Regions from separate parts of the Arthrobacter sp. efr-133-TYG-104 genome, predicted to be linked through region 3. Evidence: predicted binding sites of a transcription regulator. Region 3 holds the regulator's gene; each other region holds the start of a gene.
What was found. Region 3 encodes HrcA, which represses chaperone genes, less so after heat shock. Its sites were predicted from a motif close to TTNGCACTCGNNNNNNNCGAGTGCNAA; they were not measured.

Region 1 (5,537 bases), on a different contig from region 3:
AAGCGAACAGGACAGAAACGGTGGCATCCTCATCGGACACCACGTCGTCGAACGGATCACGAGCGGATGGCACTGCTGATCAGCAGGCGGCCGACGTGACCTCCGCGAAACCGTCATCTGGCGGCATTCTTCCGACCAAAGCGGCCGAGGACGATCCCCGCCGGTGGGGCGACGAGTCCGGATACGATCATGAGCAGTGGTTGAAGGAGCAAAAACCCCCTCACTGGGGCTAAACGGCAGGCGGCGCGTCCGACCGTCGTTCATTGCTGGTGCTCCAGCACAAAGAAAAGCTTGCCTTGCGTTGATGCGCCGGCAAGCTTTTCTGCTTGCAGGGGGTCGGCGGCGACGACGACCAAACCATCCGTGTCACTGGTCCCGAGCCACTCGCCAGGCTTTCCACCTTGGGCTGATGTCCAGAGCACTGGAACCGGGCCAGCGAGCACTTCGCTCTTCCGGGATTCGGCATAGGAACCGTCCGCTGTGAGAACCACCGTTACCAACTGGCCGGGGGACAGGAGCTGGATGGAGGAGGGGTCCGCCATCCGCAGCGGAACCGCCGAAGTTCCTGCGGGTGCACCTGTGAGGAGGCCAGGGCCAAGGAGAACCGACTCAGACGGGATCTGTCCGCGGCGTAGTGGGGCGGCCAGCTGCCGACCCACCAGGGGTTTGGCGTCTTGGAGTGCACCAGCCAGGGCGACGTCCGTTGGTACGCCAATGGTTGTGAAGTCGTTGCCCGTGAGGCTTGTGCCTACTGGAAGGTCCCTGGCAGCAACTACCACGCTGACGCGTTGCGGTGGCTCGGGAGTCAACTGCTGGACTGCCAAGCCTGCCGCAAGGCATAGAAGCAGGGCAACCGTAAGCCGGCGGTTCCGTCCCAACCAGGATCCCCAGCGCAACCTCAAGGGGCGCGTCTGCCGGAACCCCCGCGCCTGGGCCCGCTGGAGCTTGCCGGTTTTTCCTCGTCCAGGCCCTGCGCGCAGTTGCTGGGCGCGCATCGAGGGGAACACTCTAGAAGGAGTGGCTGAGGCCGCCCGTTCAGGACGGGCCAGGAGGGTGGTGCGCGATGTTTGAGGCATGCGGCCACGCTAACGTCGTGCGTCCATGCCGGGACAGCTGTTTGTCCCCCTATGTGGAGAACGCCCTATGTGGAGAACCTAGGGTTTAGCTGGTAGCTGCGGCAGGTGCCGGGGCGGCTGGCGCTGGCGCAGCAGCGGGCGCAGCCGGAGCAGGCGAAACCGTGCTGCCCTTGGAGTCGCGTGAGTCGGTCCGGTAAAACCCGGAGCCCTTAAAGACAACGCCGACGCTGTTGAACTTCTTGCGCAAAGAACCCTTGCATTCGGGGCACTCCGTCAGGGAGCTGTCAGAGAAAGACTGGACGATGTCAAAGGCATGGCCACAGTCCTTGCAGGCGTACGCGTAAGTGGGCACTGAATTCCTCCTCTGGGACAAAGTTCAGGTCCTGGGCGGCGGAAGCGGGAGATCCGCATTAGCAGTCGCAGGGCCTGAGTGCCAATTCTATCATCCAGTGCGCGGCAGTTTCGGCACGGCGTAGCCTCGGCGGCGAAGGCGCTACGTCGGTTTAGGCTCCCGCCCGCATCCGGACGATTCCTGAAGGCGTCAGGACCTCCGGCACCGGACGATCAAAGCCTTCGGCGGGGATGGAGCCCGCGGGTAAGAGGTCCTCGTCGTAGATGACCGCAATGCTGGGGGGCCGTACTCCGGACGAGTCCAAGCCGTCCAATAGCCGGTCGTAGTAGCCGCCGCCTTGTCCTATGCGGCTGCCGGTCAGGTCCACCGCCGTCGCCGGCATGAAGATTCCAGCTGTTCCGGCAATTACCGCACTGTCCAAGCGTTCGCCCTCCGGCTCGTCGATCGGGGCGTAGGCAGAGCGGACAAAAGCCGTGTCCGGAGTCCAGTACACCCAGCTCAACTGCCGATCGGGTTCGCAGACAGGTAGGAGAACCCGGTGGCCTTCTGCGTAGAGGGCCTCGATGAGCGGCATGGTTGGCGGTTCGTGGGCGACGCCAACATAGAGTGCGAACTCGCCCGTGGATCCGCCGGCCACCCGTGCTGCCCACTGTTTACCATGAACGCTGATCGATGCCCCTGCAGCCGACCGTTGTTCCGGGGTCAGGGCACTGCGGCAGAGTCGTCGCGAGCTGCGGATCTCTTCTTTGGTAAGCATCTGGGTCCCATCATATTGGCGTCGGGTACAGAGTAATCCCGCAAAAGTGCAGCCCGGCTCGGCGGGGGTTTACCCGTTGCCGTGCTACTTCCGTTAGATTAGTCCGGTGACTCTCGATAACAATGCTGTCCGTAAAGCTGTCATCCCTGCCGCGGGTCTTGGTACCCGATTCCTTCCCGCCACTAAGGCGATGCCAAAGGAAATGCTGCCGGTGGTCGACAAGCCAGCCATCCAGTACGTCGTCGAAGAAGCGGTCAAGGTTGGCCTGCACGACGTCCTGATGATCACCGGGCGCAGCAAACGCGCTCTGGAAGATCACTTTGACCGGGTGCCGGCACTGGAAGCGACGCTGGCCGAGAAGGGCGATACGGCCAAACTTGAAGCCATTCAGTCGGCCACCAACCTCGGCGACATCCACTACGTCAGGCAAGGCGACGCCAAAGGCCTGGGCCACGCGGTCCTGCGTGCAAAGCAGCACGTGGGGCATGAGCCGTTCGCCGTTCTGCTCGGCGATGACCTCATCGATCCCAAAGATGACCTCTTGAGCGAAATGATTGCCGTCCAGCAGAAGACCGGCGGCTCTGTGGTGGCCCTCATCGAAGTGGAGCCTTCGAAGATCAGTGCCTACGGTTGTGCCGACGTCGAGGACATTGGCGAGGACGGCTACGTCCGGATTAAGCAGCTTGTGGAAAAGCCCTCTCCGGAAGAGGCGCCGTCGAACCTGGCCGTCATCGGCCGCTACGTACTGCACCCGGCAGTGTTCGATGTTCTGGAGAAAACAGAGCCCGGGCGTGGCGGGGAAATCCAACTTACCGACGCCCTTGAGGTCCTGGCTGGTGGCGAGGGTGAAGGCTATGGGGTCTATGGCGTGGTATTCCGGGGCCGCCGCTATGACACCGGCGACAAATTGAGCTACTTGAAGGCCTGCATCGAGCTTGCCTGTGAGCGTGAGGACCTCGGTCCCGAGCTCCGGGAGTGGCTGCCCAACTTCACCGCCAACCTTCCCCAATAGCGCGGATGTACGGCTCTGCGATCTGGCCGGTAACGCTGGAATGCGGAGACTTGGCGCTGCGGCCCATCCGTTATCGCGACCGGCGGGAGTGGTCCGACGTCCGGTCCCGCAACGGGGAGTGGCTGGCGCCCTGGGAAGCCTCGAACCCGGAACCCGGGGGACGCCTGCCCAGCTACCGCCAAATGGTGGCTTCGCTCCATAACCAGGCGAGACAGGCCATTGCACTGCCGTTCCTCATCACGGAACGGACAGCTGGCTACCGCGATCCTAAAATCGTCGGTCAACTGACTGTGTCCTCCATCATCTGGGGATCGGCAATGATGGCAACCCTGGGATATTGGGTTGATAAGGACCGGGCCGGCCATGGCATTGCGCCTACCGCGGTTGCCATGGCCACCGATCATTGCTTCGCGGTGTTGGGCTTGCACCGCATGGAAATCAACATTCGCCCTGAGAACGCGCCCAGCCTTCGGGTGGTGGAAAAGCTGGGGTTCCGTGATGAGGGGTACCGCGAACGGTATCTCCACATCAACGGGGAATGGGCCGACCATCGCTCCTTCGCGTTGACTTCCGACGAGGTTCCGGAAGGGCTGCTCCGCCGCTGGCTCCGAGGATAAAACGGCAGGTCAAGCGCTGGTTTTGGACCTCGGAGCGACCCGGTTCGACCGCATCTGCAGTCATTTGCCGACTCGGCCACGACACACCGACGGCAATGCGGCTGACCTCAGCTATTTGCTTCTACCGTTTTGAATGTGGACTTCCCTCTCAGCAGCTCCCTGGTGCTCGTTGTCACTGTCGCGCTGTGGATGGTGTGGGTGGCGCCCTATGTTTTGCGGAACAGGCGGCAGCAAGTCCTCACGGCCTCGCTGCCAGTTGAGGCATTCACCGACGAACCCAATCAGCCGCACCCAGGGGTGGTACTGACTTTGGCACCTCAGCAGGAGAAACCGATGGAGACCATGCACGGCAAAGCACAGGCGTCGCCCACGGATTCCGGAGCGGCTGGGATGTCCAGGAAAAAGCTGGCAGCAGACCCCTTCAGCATTCGTTATGCCCGGTTCACCATTGCGCTTGCCGGGCTTGCCCTGCTTCTGACGGCCATAGTTTCGGGCGTCCTGCGGGTTCTCGGTACGGGCTCCGCCTGGGTGCCGGTGCTTTCCCTCTTCGGTGCGGTGATCGCCGTCGTTATCCTGCGCAGGCTCGCCCTCAAGGATCGCCGCGCCCGGCGGGCGGTGCGTCCAGCGCCGGTCCAGTCGCCAGCGTGGATTCGCAGGGAAGAAACCCCGGCGGTGCCGAAAGAAACCACAGTGTTCGACGCCGAAGCCGGACGCAAGGAGCCGGCACGCCTTTCCGCTTCGGAACTTCGTGAGGCGGCCTTGGCTGTCGCGTTGGCCGCGGGGGATAAGCCGGAAGAAGTAACTCGAGATGCAAAGGGAGCCAGTTGGGAGCCGGTGGAAGTGCCGAAGCCCACGTACGTCGATGCTGCCAAAGCGTCCCGGCCTGCTCCCGAACCGCTGGATCTCCCGGAATCTCCCAAGCCGGTGGGCAAGCCGGTCCTCAAACAAGGTGCTGAACAGGCTGAAGCCGCAGTTGCCGCGCAGGCATCGGTTACGGCCAAGGGCAGCAGTGCGCTGAGCAACCTGGACTCTGTGTTGCAGCGCCGCCGCGCCTGACCCATGGCCACCATTTGTGTCGCGGGGGGCACGGGGCAGGTGGGCCGTGAGGTTGTCCGTATGGCGGTTGCCGCGGGGCAAACTGTTTCCGTACTCGCCCGCCATGTGCCTGCTTCCGGCTCGGCGCAGCACCACGACGGCGTTACCTACTTCGCGGGCGACGTCACCACGGGGGAGGGCCTGGACGCGGCCCTAGGCGGTGCCGACGTCGTTATCGATTGCCTTGAGGCTCAGTTCGGCAAGGCGCAGAAGCAATTCGCCGACGGCGGCCGGAGGCTTCTGAGTGCGGCCCACCGGGCGGGCGTGACCAGGGCCGTCATGTTGTCGATCGTCAACTGCGACCGCACCACATATCCGTACTATGCGTCGAAGGCCAGAAAAGAGGGGGTCTACGCGCAGGCATCCTTGGAAACAGTGGTGGTGCGGGCCACCCAGTTCCACAGCCTGGTTGCCGCGATCTTCCAATCGGGAGCGAAGCTTCGCCTGATCCCGGTCTTCAGGGGCGCGAAATTCCAGTCCATTTCACCCAACGACGTTGCCCGTGGCCTCCTTGAATCCGCGTTCGCAGGCCCGGACACGGAGCAGCACAGTGTGCGTACCCTGGGCGGCCCGGAGGTGCAGTCCATGCGGCAGATGGCTGAGCAGTGGCGCGAGATTACCGGACGAG
Region 2 (5,537 bases), on a different contig from region 3:
AGGTCATGCCCGGCATGGCCCTTTACCCATTCAAAGGTGTACTTGCGTCCGGTGATGGCTTGATCGATGTCCTTGAGCAGATCCACATTCAGGACAGCCTTGCCGTCTGCCTTCCGCCACCCCTTCCGCTTCCAACCCGGCATCCACTTGGTGATGCAGTTGATGACGTACTGGCTATCGCACAGGATCAGCAAATCTTGGTCGGGAACATGCGCCGTGGACCGGAACAAGTCCAGGACAGCCATCAACTCGCCTTGGTTGTTGGTCCCATGCGGCCATCCCCCTGCCCGCCAACAGGAATCGTCAACGTACCAGGCCCAACCGGCCGGCCCAGGATTACCGAGGGCGGACCCGTCGGCGGCAGCAATAATCGTCATGGACTTAATCCTGCCAGACCTTACTGACACTAAAACGCGCAGCTCAAAGACCACACAAAGTACTCGGGCACAGCAAAACGGCGGCCCCCACCAAATGGTGGGGACCGCCGTCGTGATGCTCTTACTGCAAAGAGCGGGAGGGCTTAGAAGCCGCCCATGCCGCCCATGTCGTCGCCACCGGCAGCCGGGGCGTTCTTTTCGGGCTTGTCAGCAACCACTGCCTCGGTGGTCAGGAACAGACCAGCGATGGAAGCAGCGTTCTGGAGAGCCGAGCGGGTGACCTTTACGGGGTCATTGACGCCGGCAGCCAGAAGGTCTTCGTAGACGCCCGTGGCAGCGTTCAGGCCGTGGCCGGAGGGCAGGCCGCGAACCTTGTCCGCTACAACGCCCGGCTCGAGGCCAGCGTTGAAAGCGATCTGCTTGAGCGGAGCGTCGATGGCAACCTTGACGATGTTGGCACCAGTTGCCTCGTCACCTTCGAGGTTGAGGTTGGCGAACGCCTTGGCGCCGGCCTGGATGAGGGCCACGCCACCACCGGCAACGATGCCTTCTTCAACGGCAGCCTTTGCGTTGCGGACAGCGTCCTCAATGCGGTGCTTGCGTTCCTTCAGCTCAACTTCGGTAGCCGCGCCAGCCTTGATGACTGCAACGCCGCCGGCCAGCTTGGCCAGGCGCTCCTGCAGCTTCTCGCGGTCGTAGTCGGAATCGGAGTTCTCGATCTCGGCGCGGATCTGGGCCACGCGGCCAGCGATCTGCTCGGCGTCGCCGGCACCTTCAACGATGGTGGTCTCGTCCTTGGTGACAACGACCTTGCGGGCGGTGCCGAGGAGTTCGAGGCCGGCGTTCTCGAGCTTGAGGCCAACTTCTTCGGAGATGACCTGGCCACCAGTGAGGATGGCGATGTCGGCGAGCTGTGCCTTGCGGCGGTCACCGAAGCCCGGAGCCTTGACGGCAACGGACTTGAAGGTGCCACGGATCTTGTTGACGATCAGGGTGGCCAAGGCCTCGCCCTCGATGTCTTCAGCGATGATCAGCAGCGGCTTGTTCGACTGCATGACCTTCTCCAGGACTGCAACGAGTTCCTTCACGTTGGAGATCTTGGAGTTCACGATCAGGATGTACGGGTCTTCGAGGACCGTTTCCTGGCGCTCAGCGTCGGTGACGAAGTATGCGGAGATGTAACCCTTGTCGAAGCGCATGCCCTCGGTGAGCTCAAGCTCCAAGCCGAAGGTGTTGGATTCCTCGACCGTGATGACGCCTTCCTTGCCCACCTTGTCCAGGGCCTCGGCGATCAGTGCGCCAATTTCCGGGTCGCCGGCGGAGATGGAAGCCGTGGCTGCGATCTCTTCCTTGGTTTCGATTTCCTTGGCCGAGGACAGCAGTTCCTTGATGACTGCTTCAACAGCCTTCTCGATGCCGCGCTTGAGGGACAGCGGGTCAGCGCCGGCCGCGACGTTGCGCAGGCCTTCCTTGACCAATGCCTGGGCAAGAACCGTTGCGGTGGTGGTTCCGTCGCCAGCGACGTCATCCGTCTTCTTGGCAACTTCCTTGACCAGTTCCGCACCGATCTTCTCGTAAGGATCGTCCAGCTCGATCTCCTTGGCGATGGAAACACCATCGTTGGTGATCGTGGGGGCGCCCCACTTCTTTTCGAGGACGACGTTGCGTCCACGCGGACCGAGGGTGACCTTGACGGCGTCTGCGAGGATGTTCAAACCCCGCTCGAGGCCGCGGCGTGCCTCTTCATCAAATGCAATGATCTTGGCCATAACGGCGGTAGTCCTTTCGGGACAGTCGTTAAGAAGGTACCTGTCTGATGGAGTGCCCGCGACGGACGGCCTTTCGCTTGCGGCCTCTGTATGCCGCGCGCTTCCGGACCTCACCCCACCAAAAGGTGTTTCTTGATCCCCCGCCGGTTCGCTAGCTTTTGGGCCGGATTAACCGGGCCGCACTTAGCAGTCGAACCGTTGGAGTGCTAACTCAATAATTAGCACTCACCCGGGGAGAGTGCAAGCAGCGGCTCCACGCTGCGCTATAAACGAAAAGGTTCCTGCCGGCGTCCGCCGCCAGTGTCCGCGGCTTAGGCGACGCGTACACTCTCCGCTTGGGGGCCCTTCTGCCCCTCCCCCAATTCGAACTCAACCCTCTGGCCCTCCTCAAGGGCCCGGAATCCGTCCATTTGAAGGGCGGACCAGTGTACAAAGATGTCGTCGCCGGAATCATCCACAGTGATGAAGCCGTAACCCTTTTCGGCGTTGAACCATTTGACGGTTCCCAAAGCCATGATGCCCACTTTCACAGTAGCCAAAGTCCGGTAGCCGGGATCTCCGGGCCGGAGTTAATCCACTGTAACCACTGTGATCGCAACGCGGTGCCGCGCTGGCGAAGTGCATCGCTTTTGTTATTGAGGCTTAACCGGGATGGTGCCGTGTTTACTGGTGACCCTGCGTTTGCTGGTAACCCGGCGCTTACTGGTAGCCCGGGCCTGCGACCACCACGAGCGGCTGCTGGACGTCAGGGGCCTCGACTACTTGCTGGATCCCGAGAAGGGTACCCAAAGCTTCGGCATTAGCCTTCTGGGCCGGCGCGTTATAGAAGATGACGGAAGATTTCTGTGGCAGGCCGCCCCAGTTGCCCACCGTACCCAAGGTCCAGCCGCCGCCTTGGACCAAGCCGGCGACCTTGGAGGCCAAACCGGCCGTGCCGGCACCGTTGTAGACAGCCACCGGGGTGGACTTGTCCACGGGAGCCGCCGTCGGGGTCGCGGAGGGAGTTTCGGACGGCGTCGCGCTGGGCGCCGGGGACGCAGCCGGGGCGCTGCTCGATGCGCTGGGGGCCGCCGACGGCGGCGCGCTGCTCTGGCGGGGTGCCGACGTCGAAACGCCAGGGGCTGCGCTCGGTGCCACAAACCCAAGGCGCGGAAGGATCAAGAACGCCACCAAGCCAAGCACCAAGGCCACTGCCCCGACGGTGAGGACCGGCCACAAAGCGGGCCGGGACGTTGCTTGGGCGTCGCGGTGGACGCCTTGCCGGGAGCTGTTCTCTGGGACCTGGTCGAACTCGTCCCTGGCATATTTGGTCATGGTGAAGCGTTGTCCTTGCTGGTTGCTGCTGACAGATCAGCCGGGCGTTTTACGCGTCGGACCCCAAGCGGCGCGCAGTCCGCGCGCGCTGGCGGGACGTACGTAGTCTACGCAATCTCTTGACCAGCATGGGATCGTGCGCCAACGCATCTTCCGTATCGATCAGCGCATTCAGGATCTGGTAGTAGTGCGTCGCCGAGAGATCGAACAGCTCACGGATGGCTTGTTCCTTGGCGCCGGAGTACTTCCACCATTGCCTTTCCAAGGACAACATCTGCTGATCCCGCTCACTGAGCGGGGAATCAGGGCGGGTATTTCCGACAAAGTCCGCGCGGTCAAAGTCGGTGGCTTGCTGCGCCATCGGATCCGGTGCTGGTTCGGCCATGGCAGGCTCCTTCGACGCTCAGATGGGAAAAGACCTACCCCCATGTTAGGGGCGAATAACAACGCTGTCATTCGCATGGGCGCCGGACGCAGGAGACAATGGCGTGGTGACTGGCGAGGATGCTCTCTTTGATCTTGAACCGGCGGCGGTGCCGGACCTTGGCTTTGCCGAACTGGTGGGCAGGCCGTTGGATGAGCTGATGGCGCCCGACTGGGCGGCTGCCTTATCTCCTCTGGAAGGACAGTTCCGCGACGTTTTCGCTTTCGTCGCGGCCCAGGCCGACGCCGGCATCCAAGTGCTGCCCTCTGCGGACAACCTCCTGCGGGCGTTCCGGCGCCCCCTCGCCGATGTCAAGGTACTGATACTCGGCCAGGATCCGTATCCGACGCCGGGACATGCCGTCGGACTTTCCTTCGCCGTGGCCAGGCAGACCCGGCCCATCCCGCGAAGTCTGGCAAACATCTACCGCGAGCTCCACGATGACCTTGGCCTGCCGCCCCGTGTCCACGGAGACCTCAGCGCTTGGTCCGATCAAGGCGTCCTCCTCTTGAACAGGGTCCTCAGTGTCTCCGCGGGAGCTGCCGGCTCGCATCGAGGGAAAGGCTGGGAGGCTATCACGACGGCGGCCGTCACGGCGGTGGCGGAACGCACCGACGGCTCGGGCCGGCAGAGCCCGCTGGTGGCGATCCTGTGGGGAAAAGATGCGTTGTCCGTCGAACCCCTGCTGGGAGGTGCCCCGTCCATCTCGTCTCCCCATCCCAGTCCGCTTTCGGCCTCTCGCGGTTTCTTCGGCTCCAAGCCCTTCAGCCAGGCCGATGAGTTGCTGCGCGAGCAGGGCGCCGCCCCGATTGACTGGGAACTCCCGGTCCTCTAAAGGGCCACGAGTAGCGGCGCCACGAGTGGCGGCCCCACGAGCTGGAGGGTCGCCCTTGCTCCGTTGTGGGGCCCGCTCTGCAGGGTTGGAGGGTGATTTAGGCTGCAGAGCGGGCCCCACAACGAGGGGGCGGTTGCTGAGACGCAGTGGCCTAGGCTTGCTTCTATGAACGCCGCACTCCCATCGACATCCTCTGCCACACGCAAAACCCGCCCGCAGGTCAACCTGACAGTGCTGAGTAAAGAGCTCCTTTCGCCCCACATGGTGCGGATTGTGGCGGGCGGAGAGGGCTTCGCGGACTACGAAAACAACGAGCACGTAGACAGATACGTCAAGATCGTTTTCCCGCAGCCGGGCGTCGACTACCAACTGCCGCTGGACTTGTGGGCCATCCGGGAAACCATGCCCCGCGAGCAGTGGCCGCACACACGGACCTACACCGTCCGCTGGGTCAACATGGAAGTCAAGGAACTGGCCATCGACTTTGTGGTCCACGGCGACGAAGGCCTGGCTGGACCGTGGGCCGCCGCCGCCCAACCCGGAGACGACCTGATCTTCACTGGTCCCGGTGGTGCCTACAGCCCAGCGCCGGACGCCGACTGGCATCTTTTTGCCGGCGACGACGCCGCGATTCCGGCCATCGCAGCCTGCGTCGAGTCCCTCTCCGAAGAAGCCCGGGGCATGGTGTTCCTGGAGGTGGACAGCGAGGCCGATATTCTCCCGATCGCGGGGCCCCCGGGCGTCGAACTTCACTGGCTGTTCCGCCGCGGAGTACCCGCCGGATCCAGCGAGCTGCTGCTTGAGTCGCTCCGCGGCAT
Region 3 (5,537 bases):
CGCAAAGACGTTCTTGCCAAGTGCTACGGCGGCGACATCACCCGAAAGCGCAAACTGCTGGAAAAGCAGAAGGAAGGCAAGAAGCGCATGAAGATGGTGGGCCGCGTGGAAGTACCGCAGGAGGCCTTCATCGCAGCACTCACCACGGACGAATCCAAGGACAAGGCCAAGAAGTAGATGCCCAGCGTCCTCCCTTTGGGCGACCCGGCACCTGCGGACGGCATTTTGCCCCCGCAGGTGCTGTCCGGCGTCGAGCATCGCAAGTTCGGGCTCTACGTGCACATCCCGTTTTGCGCAGTCCGCTGTGGTTATTGCGACTTCAATACCTACACGGCTACCGAGCTCGGTGGTGGCGCTTCCCAGGACGCGTATGCTGAGACCGCCATCTCCGAGTTGCAGTTCGCCGGCACCGCACTGGACGCTTCGGGCCTTCCCCGCCGTCCCCTGAGCACGGTGTTCTTCGGCGGCGGAACTCCCACGCTGCTTCCGGCCGAAGACCTCGCCCGCATCCTCGGTGCCGCCGTCGAAAAGTGGGGCTTGGAGCCGGATGCTGAGGTGACCACCGAGGCCAACCCCGATTCCGTGACGCAGGAATCGTTGAAGGTACTGGCTGACGCCGGTTTCACGCGCGTCTCCTTTGGCATGCAATCAGCCGTTCCCCACGTCCTGAAAGTTCTGGACCGTACACACACTCCCAGCCGCGTTCCGCTCGTGGTGCAGTGGGCGCGCGAGGCCGGTTTGTCCGTCAGCCTGGACCTCATCTACGGTACGCCGGGGGAGTCCATGGCCGATTGGCAACTGTCGCTGGAAACGGCACTTTCCTACGCGCCGGACCACATCAGCGCCTATGCGCTGATCGTGGAGGACGGCACCAAGCTCGCCGCCCAGATCCGCCGCGGCGAGGTGCCCGGAATTGACGACGACGATCACGCCGCCAAATACGAACTCGCCGATAAATTGATCTCCGAGTCCGGGTTGAGCTGGTACGAAGTCAGCAACTGGTCCCGAACACCGGAGCAGGCATGCCGGCATAACCTCGCCTACTGGCGCGGAGACGATTGGTGGGGCATTGGCCCCGGGGCCCACTCCCACATGGGCGGCGTTCGCTGGTGGAACGTCAAGCACCCCACGGCATACGCCTCACGGCTGGCTTCGGGAAGTTCGCCTGCCGCCGGGCGTGAGACATTGGACTCCGCTACCCGCGAGGTGGAGCGAATCATGCTCGAGGCGCGGTTGGGGACCGGATTGCTCGTTAACGCCCTGGATGCCGTGGGACGCCATGCGATGGCGGGCCTAATCGCGGACGGACTAGTGGACCCGGTGGCCGCTTTCAAGGGCCGCTTGGTGCTCACCTTGAAGGGCAGGCTGTTGGCCGACGCCGTGGTGCGCCGGATTCTTCCCGACTAGCTGCCTCGCTGCGGAACTACTTGATCCAGCGCAGGTTCAGCTTGTATCGATGCGGTTGACCGTGGTTTACCCGGATCCCGGCCGATACGGAGAAGCACGTCAGCGCAACCCAAATGGCGGTGGCGATGATGGCAAAAACGTTGCCCACCACAGGCAAGAGGACCAGGATGTTTGCCAGTACAGCGGCGATCGTGGGAGGTAGCGTGAAGTTCAGCGCCTCCCTCGATTCCTGGGCGGTGAACGGCCCGCGATCGCGGAAAATCAGGTAGATCAGCAGGGATGGCAAGCACCCGAGGATCCCTCCGAAGTGCGCCAAAGTGGCCCACTGCCGGTCCTCGCCGGCAGTCAGCGGAAGTGCGTTGGCAGGCGCGCCATGGTACTGGGGCTGGCCTGCGGCTCTGCCTGGTTCGTCAGGAGCGTTCTCTGCCACGGTGTCTTCCCTTTGCTTTACGATGCTGCGGTGTTGCTGTCCCAGAATACTTGGTCCTGTGCCCGTCCCAAGACCAACGCCGTGTCACTGCGCTGTCAGGAAGTCGATCACTTCTTCCACCCTGCCCAATAACGACGCTTCCAGATCAGCGTAGCTGCGGACTGCGCCCAAAAGCCGTTGCCATCCCAAGCCGACGTCCTCGGCAGTTTCGTGGGGCCAACCGAAGGCACGCAGGATCCCGGTCTTCCAATCCAGCCCCCGAGGGACCGCGGGCCACTGCTCAATGCCCAGCACCTTCGGCCTGATGGCCTGCCAGACGTCCACGTAGGGGTGGCCCACGATCAACACGTTGCCTGCGGCGCCCGGCACCGTCATCGCTTCCGCGGCAATGCGCGACTCTTTGGAACCGGACACAAGGTGGTCCACCAGAATGCCAAGTCGGCGTGTGGGACCGGGAGAGAAAGCGGCAATGGCTGATTTGAGGTCGTCCACCCCGTGCAAGGGTTCAACCACAATGCCCTCGACGCGGAGATCGTCTCCCCAGACTTTCTCTACCAGTTCGGCGTCGTGCTTGCCCTCAACCCAGATCCGGCTGGACATCGCTACCCGGGCGCGCTGGCCTTGGACCTTGACCGAGCCGGAGGCGGTGCGGCCGGTGGATGCGCCTGAAGCAGGACGGGGGACAGGGGGCAGGAGCCGGATCGCTTGGCCCTCCAGGAGGAAGCCAAATCCAAGCTGGAACGACTTCGTCTTTCCACGCCGGTCCTCCAACGACACGATGTGCATGCCGCCGGACTTCTCCACCCGTGTCACTTCGCCGACCCATCCGGACTGCACGTCTTCAAGGACCATGCCACGCTGGACGGGTACCTCGGGAAGTTGGCGTTTGGCGGGGGCCGCCAGGTCCTGGGGGCCCCAATGGTCGAAAGCCAAGGTCTTCTTACCTCTTCGCGCTCGAATCAGACCGGTTTGCTGCCGGCCCCGCGCGCTTGAATCTCCGCGGGCGGTTTCAATGCTAGCAACGCGTTGGCTCATACTAGACTTGTTAGCACTTGGGCATGTTGAGTGCTAACCCATGAGATGTCAGGAGGTGGAGCAATGAGTGAGCCGCGCAAATTGGAAGTGCTGCGCGCAATCGTTGAGGATTACGTTCATTCAAGGGAGCCTGTAGGATCCAAGGCCCTGGTTGAACGCCACCACCTCGGCGTTTCAAGTGCCACCATCCGCAACGACATGGCTGTCCTCGAAGAGGAGGGCCTCATTGCTGCACCACACACCAGCGCGGGGCGTATCCCTACGGACAAGGGCTACAGGCTGTTCGTGGACCGCATCTCGCAGGTTAAGCCGCTTTCTGCGGCTGAGCGCCGTGCCATCCATTCGCTGCTTGAGGGCCCCGACGACGTCGATGACATCCTCGAACGTACCGTGCGGCTCCTGTCCCAGCTCACCAACCAAGTCGCCGTCGTGCAGTACCCGCACTCAAGGAGAGCGGTGGTACGCCACGTCGAATTCGTGCTGCTGGCGCCCCAGCAGGTGCTAGTGGTCCTGATTGCCGATACCGGAAGCGTCGGGCAGAAGGTCATCGATGTAGGGTTCGACGTCGGCAATGAGGCGCTGATGATGTTGCGGTCCAGATTCCTCGGCAGTATCTCAGGCACCCAGGTGGATCTCTTGCCCCAAGTCCTTCCTTCCGTCGTGGCGCTTTGCCCCCCTGAACTCCGTGGGGTGGCGCAAACCCTGGCACATGGCCTCCAGGTGCTCAGTGGCAATAGCCGTGAAGAGCGCATCCTGATGGCCGGCACCGCAAACCTGGCGCGTTCCAACGTGGACTTCCCTTTGAGCATTGGTCCGGTGCTGGAGGCCCTTGAGGAACAAGTTGTCATGCTCCGGTTGTTATCGGATATGGGTGATGACCCCCGGGGAGTAACTGTCAGTATCGGGAGGGAAAATCCCTATGACGGTTTGGCCGAGGCGTCCGTGGTGGCAACTGGCTATGGATCCGGTGCCAAGGTGGGCATTTTGGGACCGACCCGGATGGATTACCCAACAACCATGGCCGCCGTGCGAGCGGTGGCCCGCTACCTTTCCCGCATTCTCGGCGACTAAGACGCCGTCCATCATCGGAATACCTGCAGTAACAACAAGGAAGAGACACAGACTTTGAGCAGCCACTATGACGTTTTGGGAGTCTCGCCGGAAGCCACCGGGGAAGAGATCAAAAAGGCGTACCGCAAGTTGGCGCGGAAGCTCCACCCGGACGTAAATCCCGGGGAGGATGTCGCTGAGCAGTTCAAGGCCGTGACGCATGCTTATGAAGTTCTGTCGGACCCGCAGAAGCGCCGTGTCTACGATGCAACCGGTAACGAGAACGGCACTGACAATGGCTCCGGCGCATATTCCGGCCAAGGGTTTGCCTTCCAAGACATCTTCGACACCTTCTTCGGGGGAGGCGGCGGACACGGTCACGGTGGTCCTGCTTCGCGTGTCCGGCGCGGCCAAGATGCCCTCATCAGTGTGCGTATCGATCTCAAGGATGCCGTCTTCGGCGTCAACAAGAAGCTTGAGGTGGACACAGCCGTGGTTTGTCCCACCTGTGACGGCAGCTGCTGCCGTCCGGGAACCCAGCCGGAGCGCTGTGACATCTGTGGTGGCAGCGGCCAGGTCCAGCGGGCCGTCAGGTCAATCCTGGGCCAGGTCCTGACCACCGCGCCCTGTGGGTCATGCGAGGGATTCGGTACGGTCATCAAGGATCCTTGCAACGAATGCAGTGGGCAAGGCCGGATTCGCAGCCGCCGCTCCCTGACCATCAAAGTTCCGGCAGGCGTTGCCACGGGTACCCGGATTCAGCTGTCCGGACAGGGCGAAGCCGGCCCCGCCGGCGGCCCTGCTGGTGACCTCTACGTGGAAATCCGCGTCAACAACGACTCGGTCTTCGTGCGGGAAGGCGATGACCTCCACGCGACGCTCAGCGTCCCGATGACAGCAGCCGCCCTGGGGACTGAGGTGCAGTTGGAAACCTTCGACGGCGAGCAGGACATCGATGTCAAGGCGGGCACGCAGTCCGGGGAGATCATCACCCTCCGGGGCCTCGGTGTAACCCATCTCCGTGGCTACGGCCGTGGCGACCTCAAGGTGCACCTCCATGTGGAGACACCCACCAAACTCGACCCCGCCCAGGAGGACCTGCTCCAGCAGCTGGCCAAGCTTCGTGGTGAGCAATTCACCGAAGGCAAGCTGGTGGCCAGCGGCGGCATGTTCGCTAAGCTTCGGGACAAACTCGGTAACCTTTAGCGGTGAGTAATCCCGTTTTCTTCGCAGAGGCCGGCAGCCTTGACACCGTCACACCGGGCGCGAGGTTCGTCCTTGAGGGGCCAGAAGCCCGGCACGCCGTCACCGTCAAGCGAATCGGTATCGGTGAGTCTGTTGATATATCCGACGGCGCGGGGTTCCGGTTGACGGGAACGGTGGCCGAAGCGGGAGCCGGGACACTGACGGTCACAGCGTCGGGTGTGGAATTCGAGGATCGGCCGGCCGTTCGGCTGGTGTTGGTTCAGGCTTTGGCCAAGGGCGACCGTGACGAGCTTGCCATCGAGACGGCAACGGAACTTGGGATCGACGCCGTCGTGCCCTGGCAAGCGGAACGCTCCATCGTGAGGTGGAAGGGTGATCGCGCGAGGAAGGCCCATGCGAAGTGGCAGTC

Region 1: a site for HrcA is predicted at 1,487-1,513, ahead of QRN04_RS12965 (FmdB family zinc ribbon protein). Genes of this name have one in related genera too.
Region 2: a site for HrcA is predicted at 2,330-2,356, ahead of groL (chaperonin GroEL). Genes of this name have one in related genera too.

Annotation. Positions count from the first base shown of each region.
Region 1 covers NZ_JARVTA010000016.1:165,843-171,379, forward strand. Annotated here, with positions in the region: gene QRN04_RS12955 (DUF4011 domain-containing protein) at 1-233, shown strand, start outside; gene cpaB (Flp pilus assembly protein CpaB) at 261-1,076, opposite strand; gene QRN04_RS12965 (FmdB family zinc ribbon protein) at 1,162-1,428, opposite strand; gene QRN04_RS12970 (5-formyltetrahydrofolate cyclo-ligase) at 1,580-2,185, opposite strand; gene galU (UTP--glucose-1-phosphate uridylyltransferase GalU) at 2,292-3,197, shown strand; gene QRN04_RS12980 (GNAT family N-acetyltransferase) at 3,203-3,814, shown strand; gene QRN04_RS12985 (hypothetical protein) at 3,950-4,870, shown strand; gene QRN04_RS12990 (SDR family oxidoreductase) at 4,874-5,537, shown strand, end outside.
Region 2 covers NZ_JARVTA010000001.1:65,667-71,203, reverse strand. Annotated here, with positions in the region: gene QRN04_RS00365 (ribonuclease HI family protein) at 1-377, opposite strand, end outside; gene groL (chaperonin GroEL) at 521-2,146, opposite strand; gene QRN04_RS00355 (cold-shock protein) at 2,458-2,661, opposite strand; gene QRN04_RS00350 (LytR C-terminal domain-containing protein) at 2,846-3,460, opposite strand; gene QRN04_RS00345 (DUF3263 domain-containing protein) at 3,510-3,845, opposite strand; gene QRN04_RS00340 (uracil-DNA glycosylase) at 3,949-4,719, shown strand; gene QRN04_RS00335 (siderophore-interacting protein) at 4,885-5,537, shown strand, end outside.
Region 3 covers NZ_JARVTA010000002.1:69,479-75,015, forward strand. Annotated here, with positions in the region: gene lepA (translation elongation factor 4) at 1-177, shown strand, start outside; gene hemW (radical SAM family heme chaperone HemW) at 178-1,407, shown strand; gene QRN04_RS02530 (DUF4870 domain-containing protein) at 1,424-1,837, opposite strand; gene QRN04_RS02535 (DUF3097 domain-containing protein) at 1,922-2,770, opposite strand; gene hrcA (heat-inducible transcriptional repressor HrcA) at 2,936-3,943, shown strand; gene dnaJ (molecular chaperone DnaJ) at 3,998-5,128, shown strand; gene QRN04_RS02550 (16S rRNA (uracil(1498)-N(3))-methyltransferase) at 5,131-5,537, shown strand, end outside.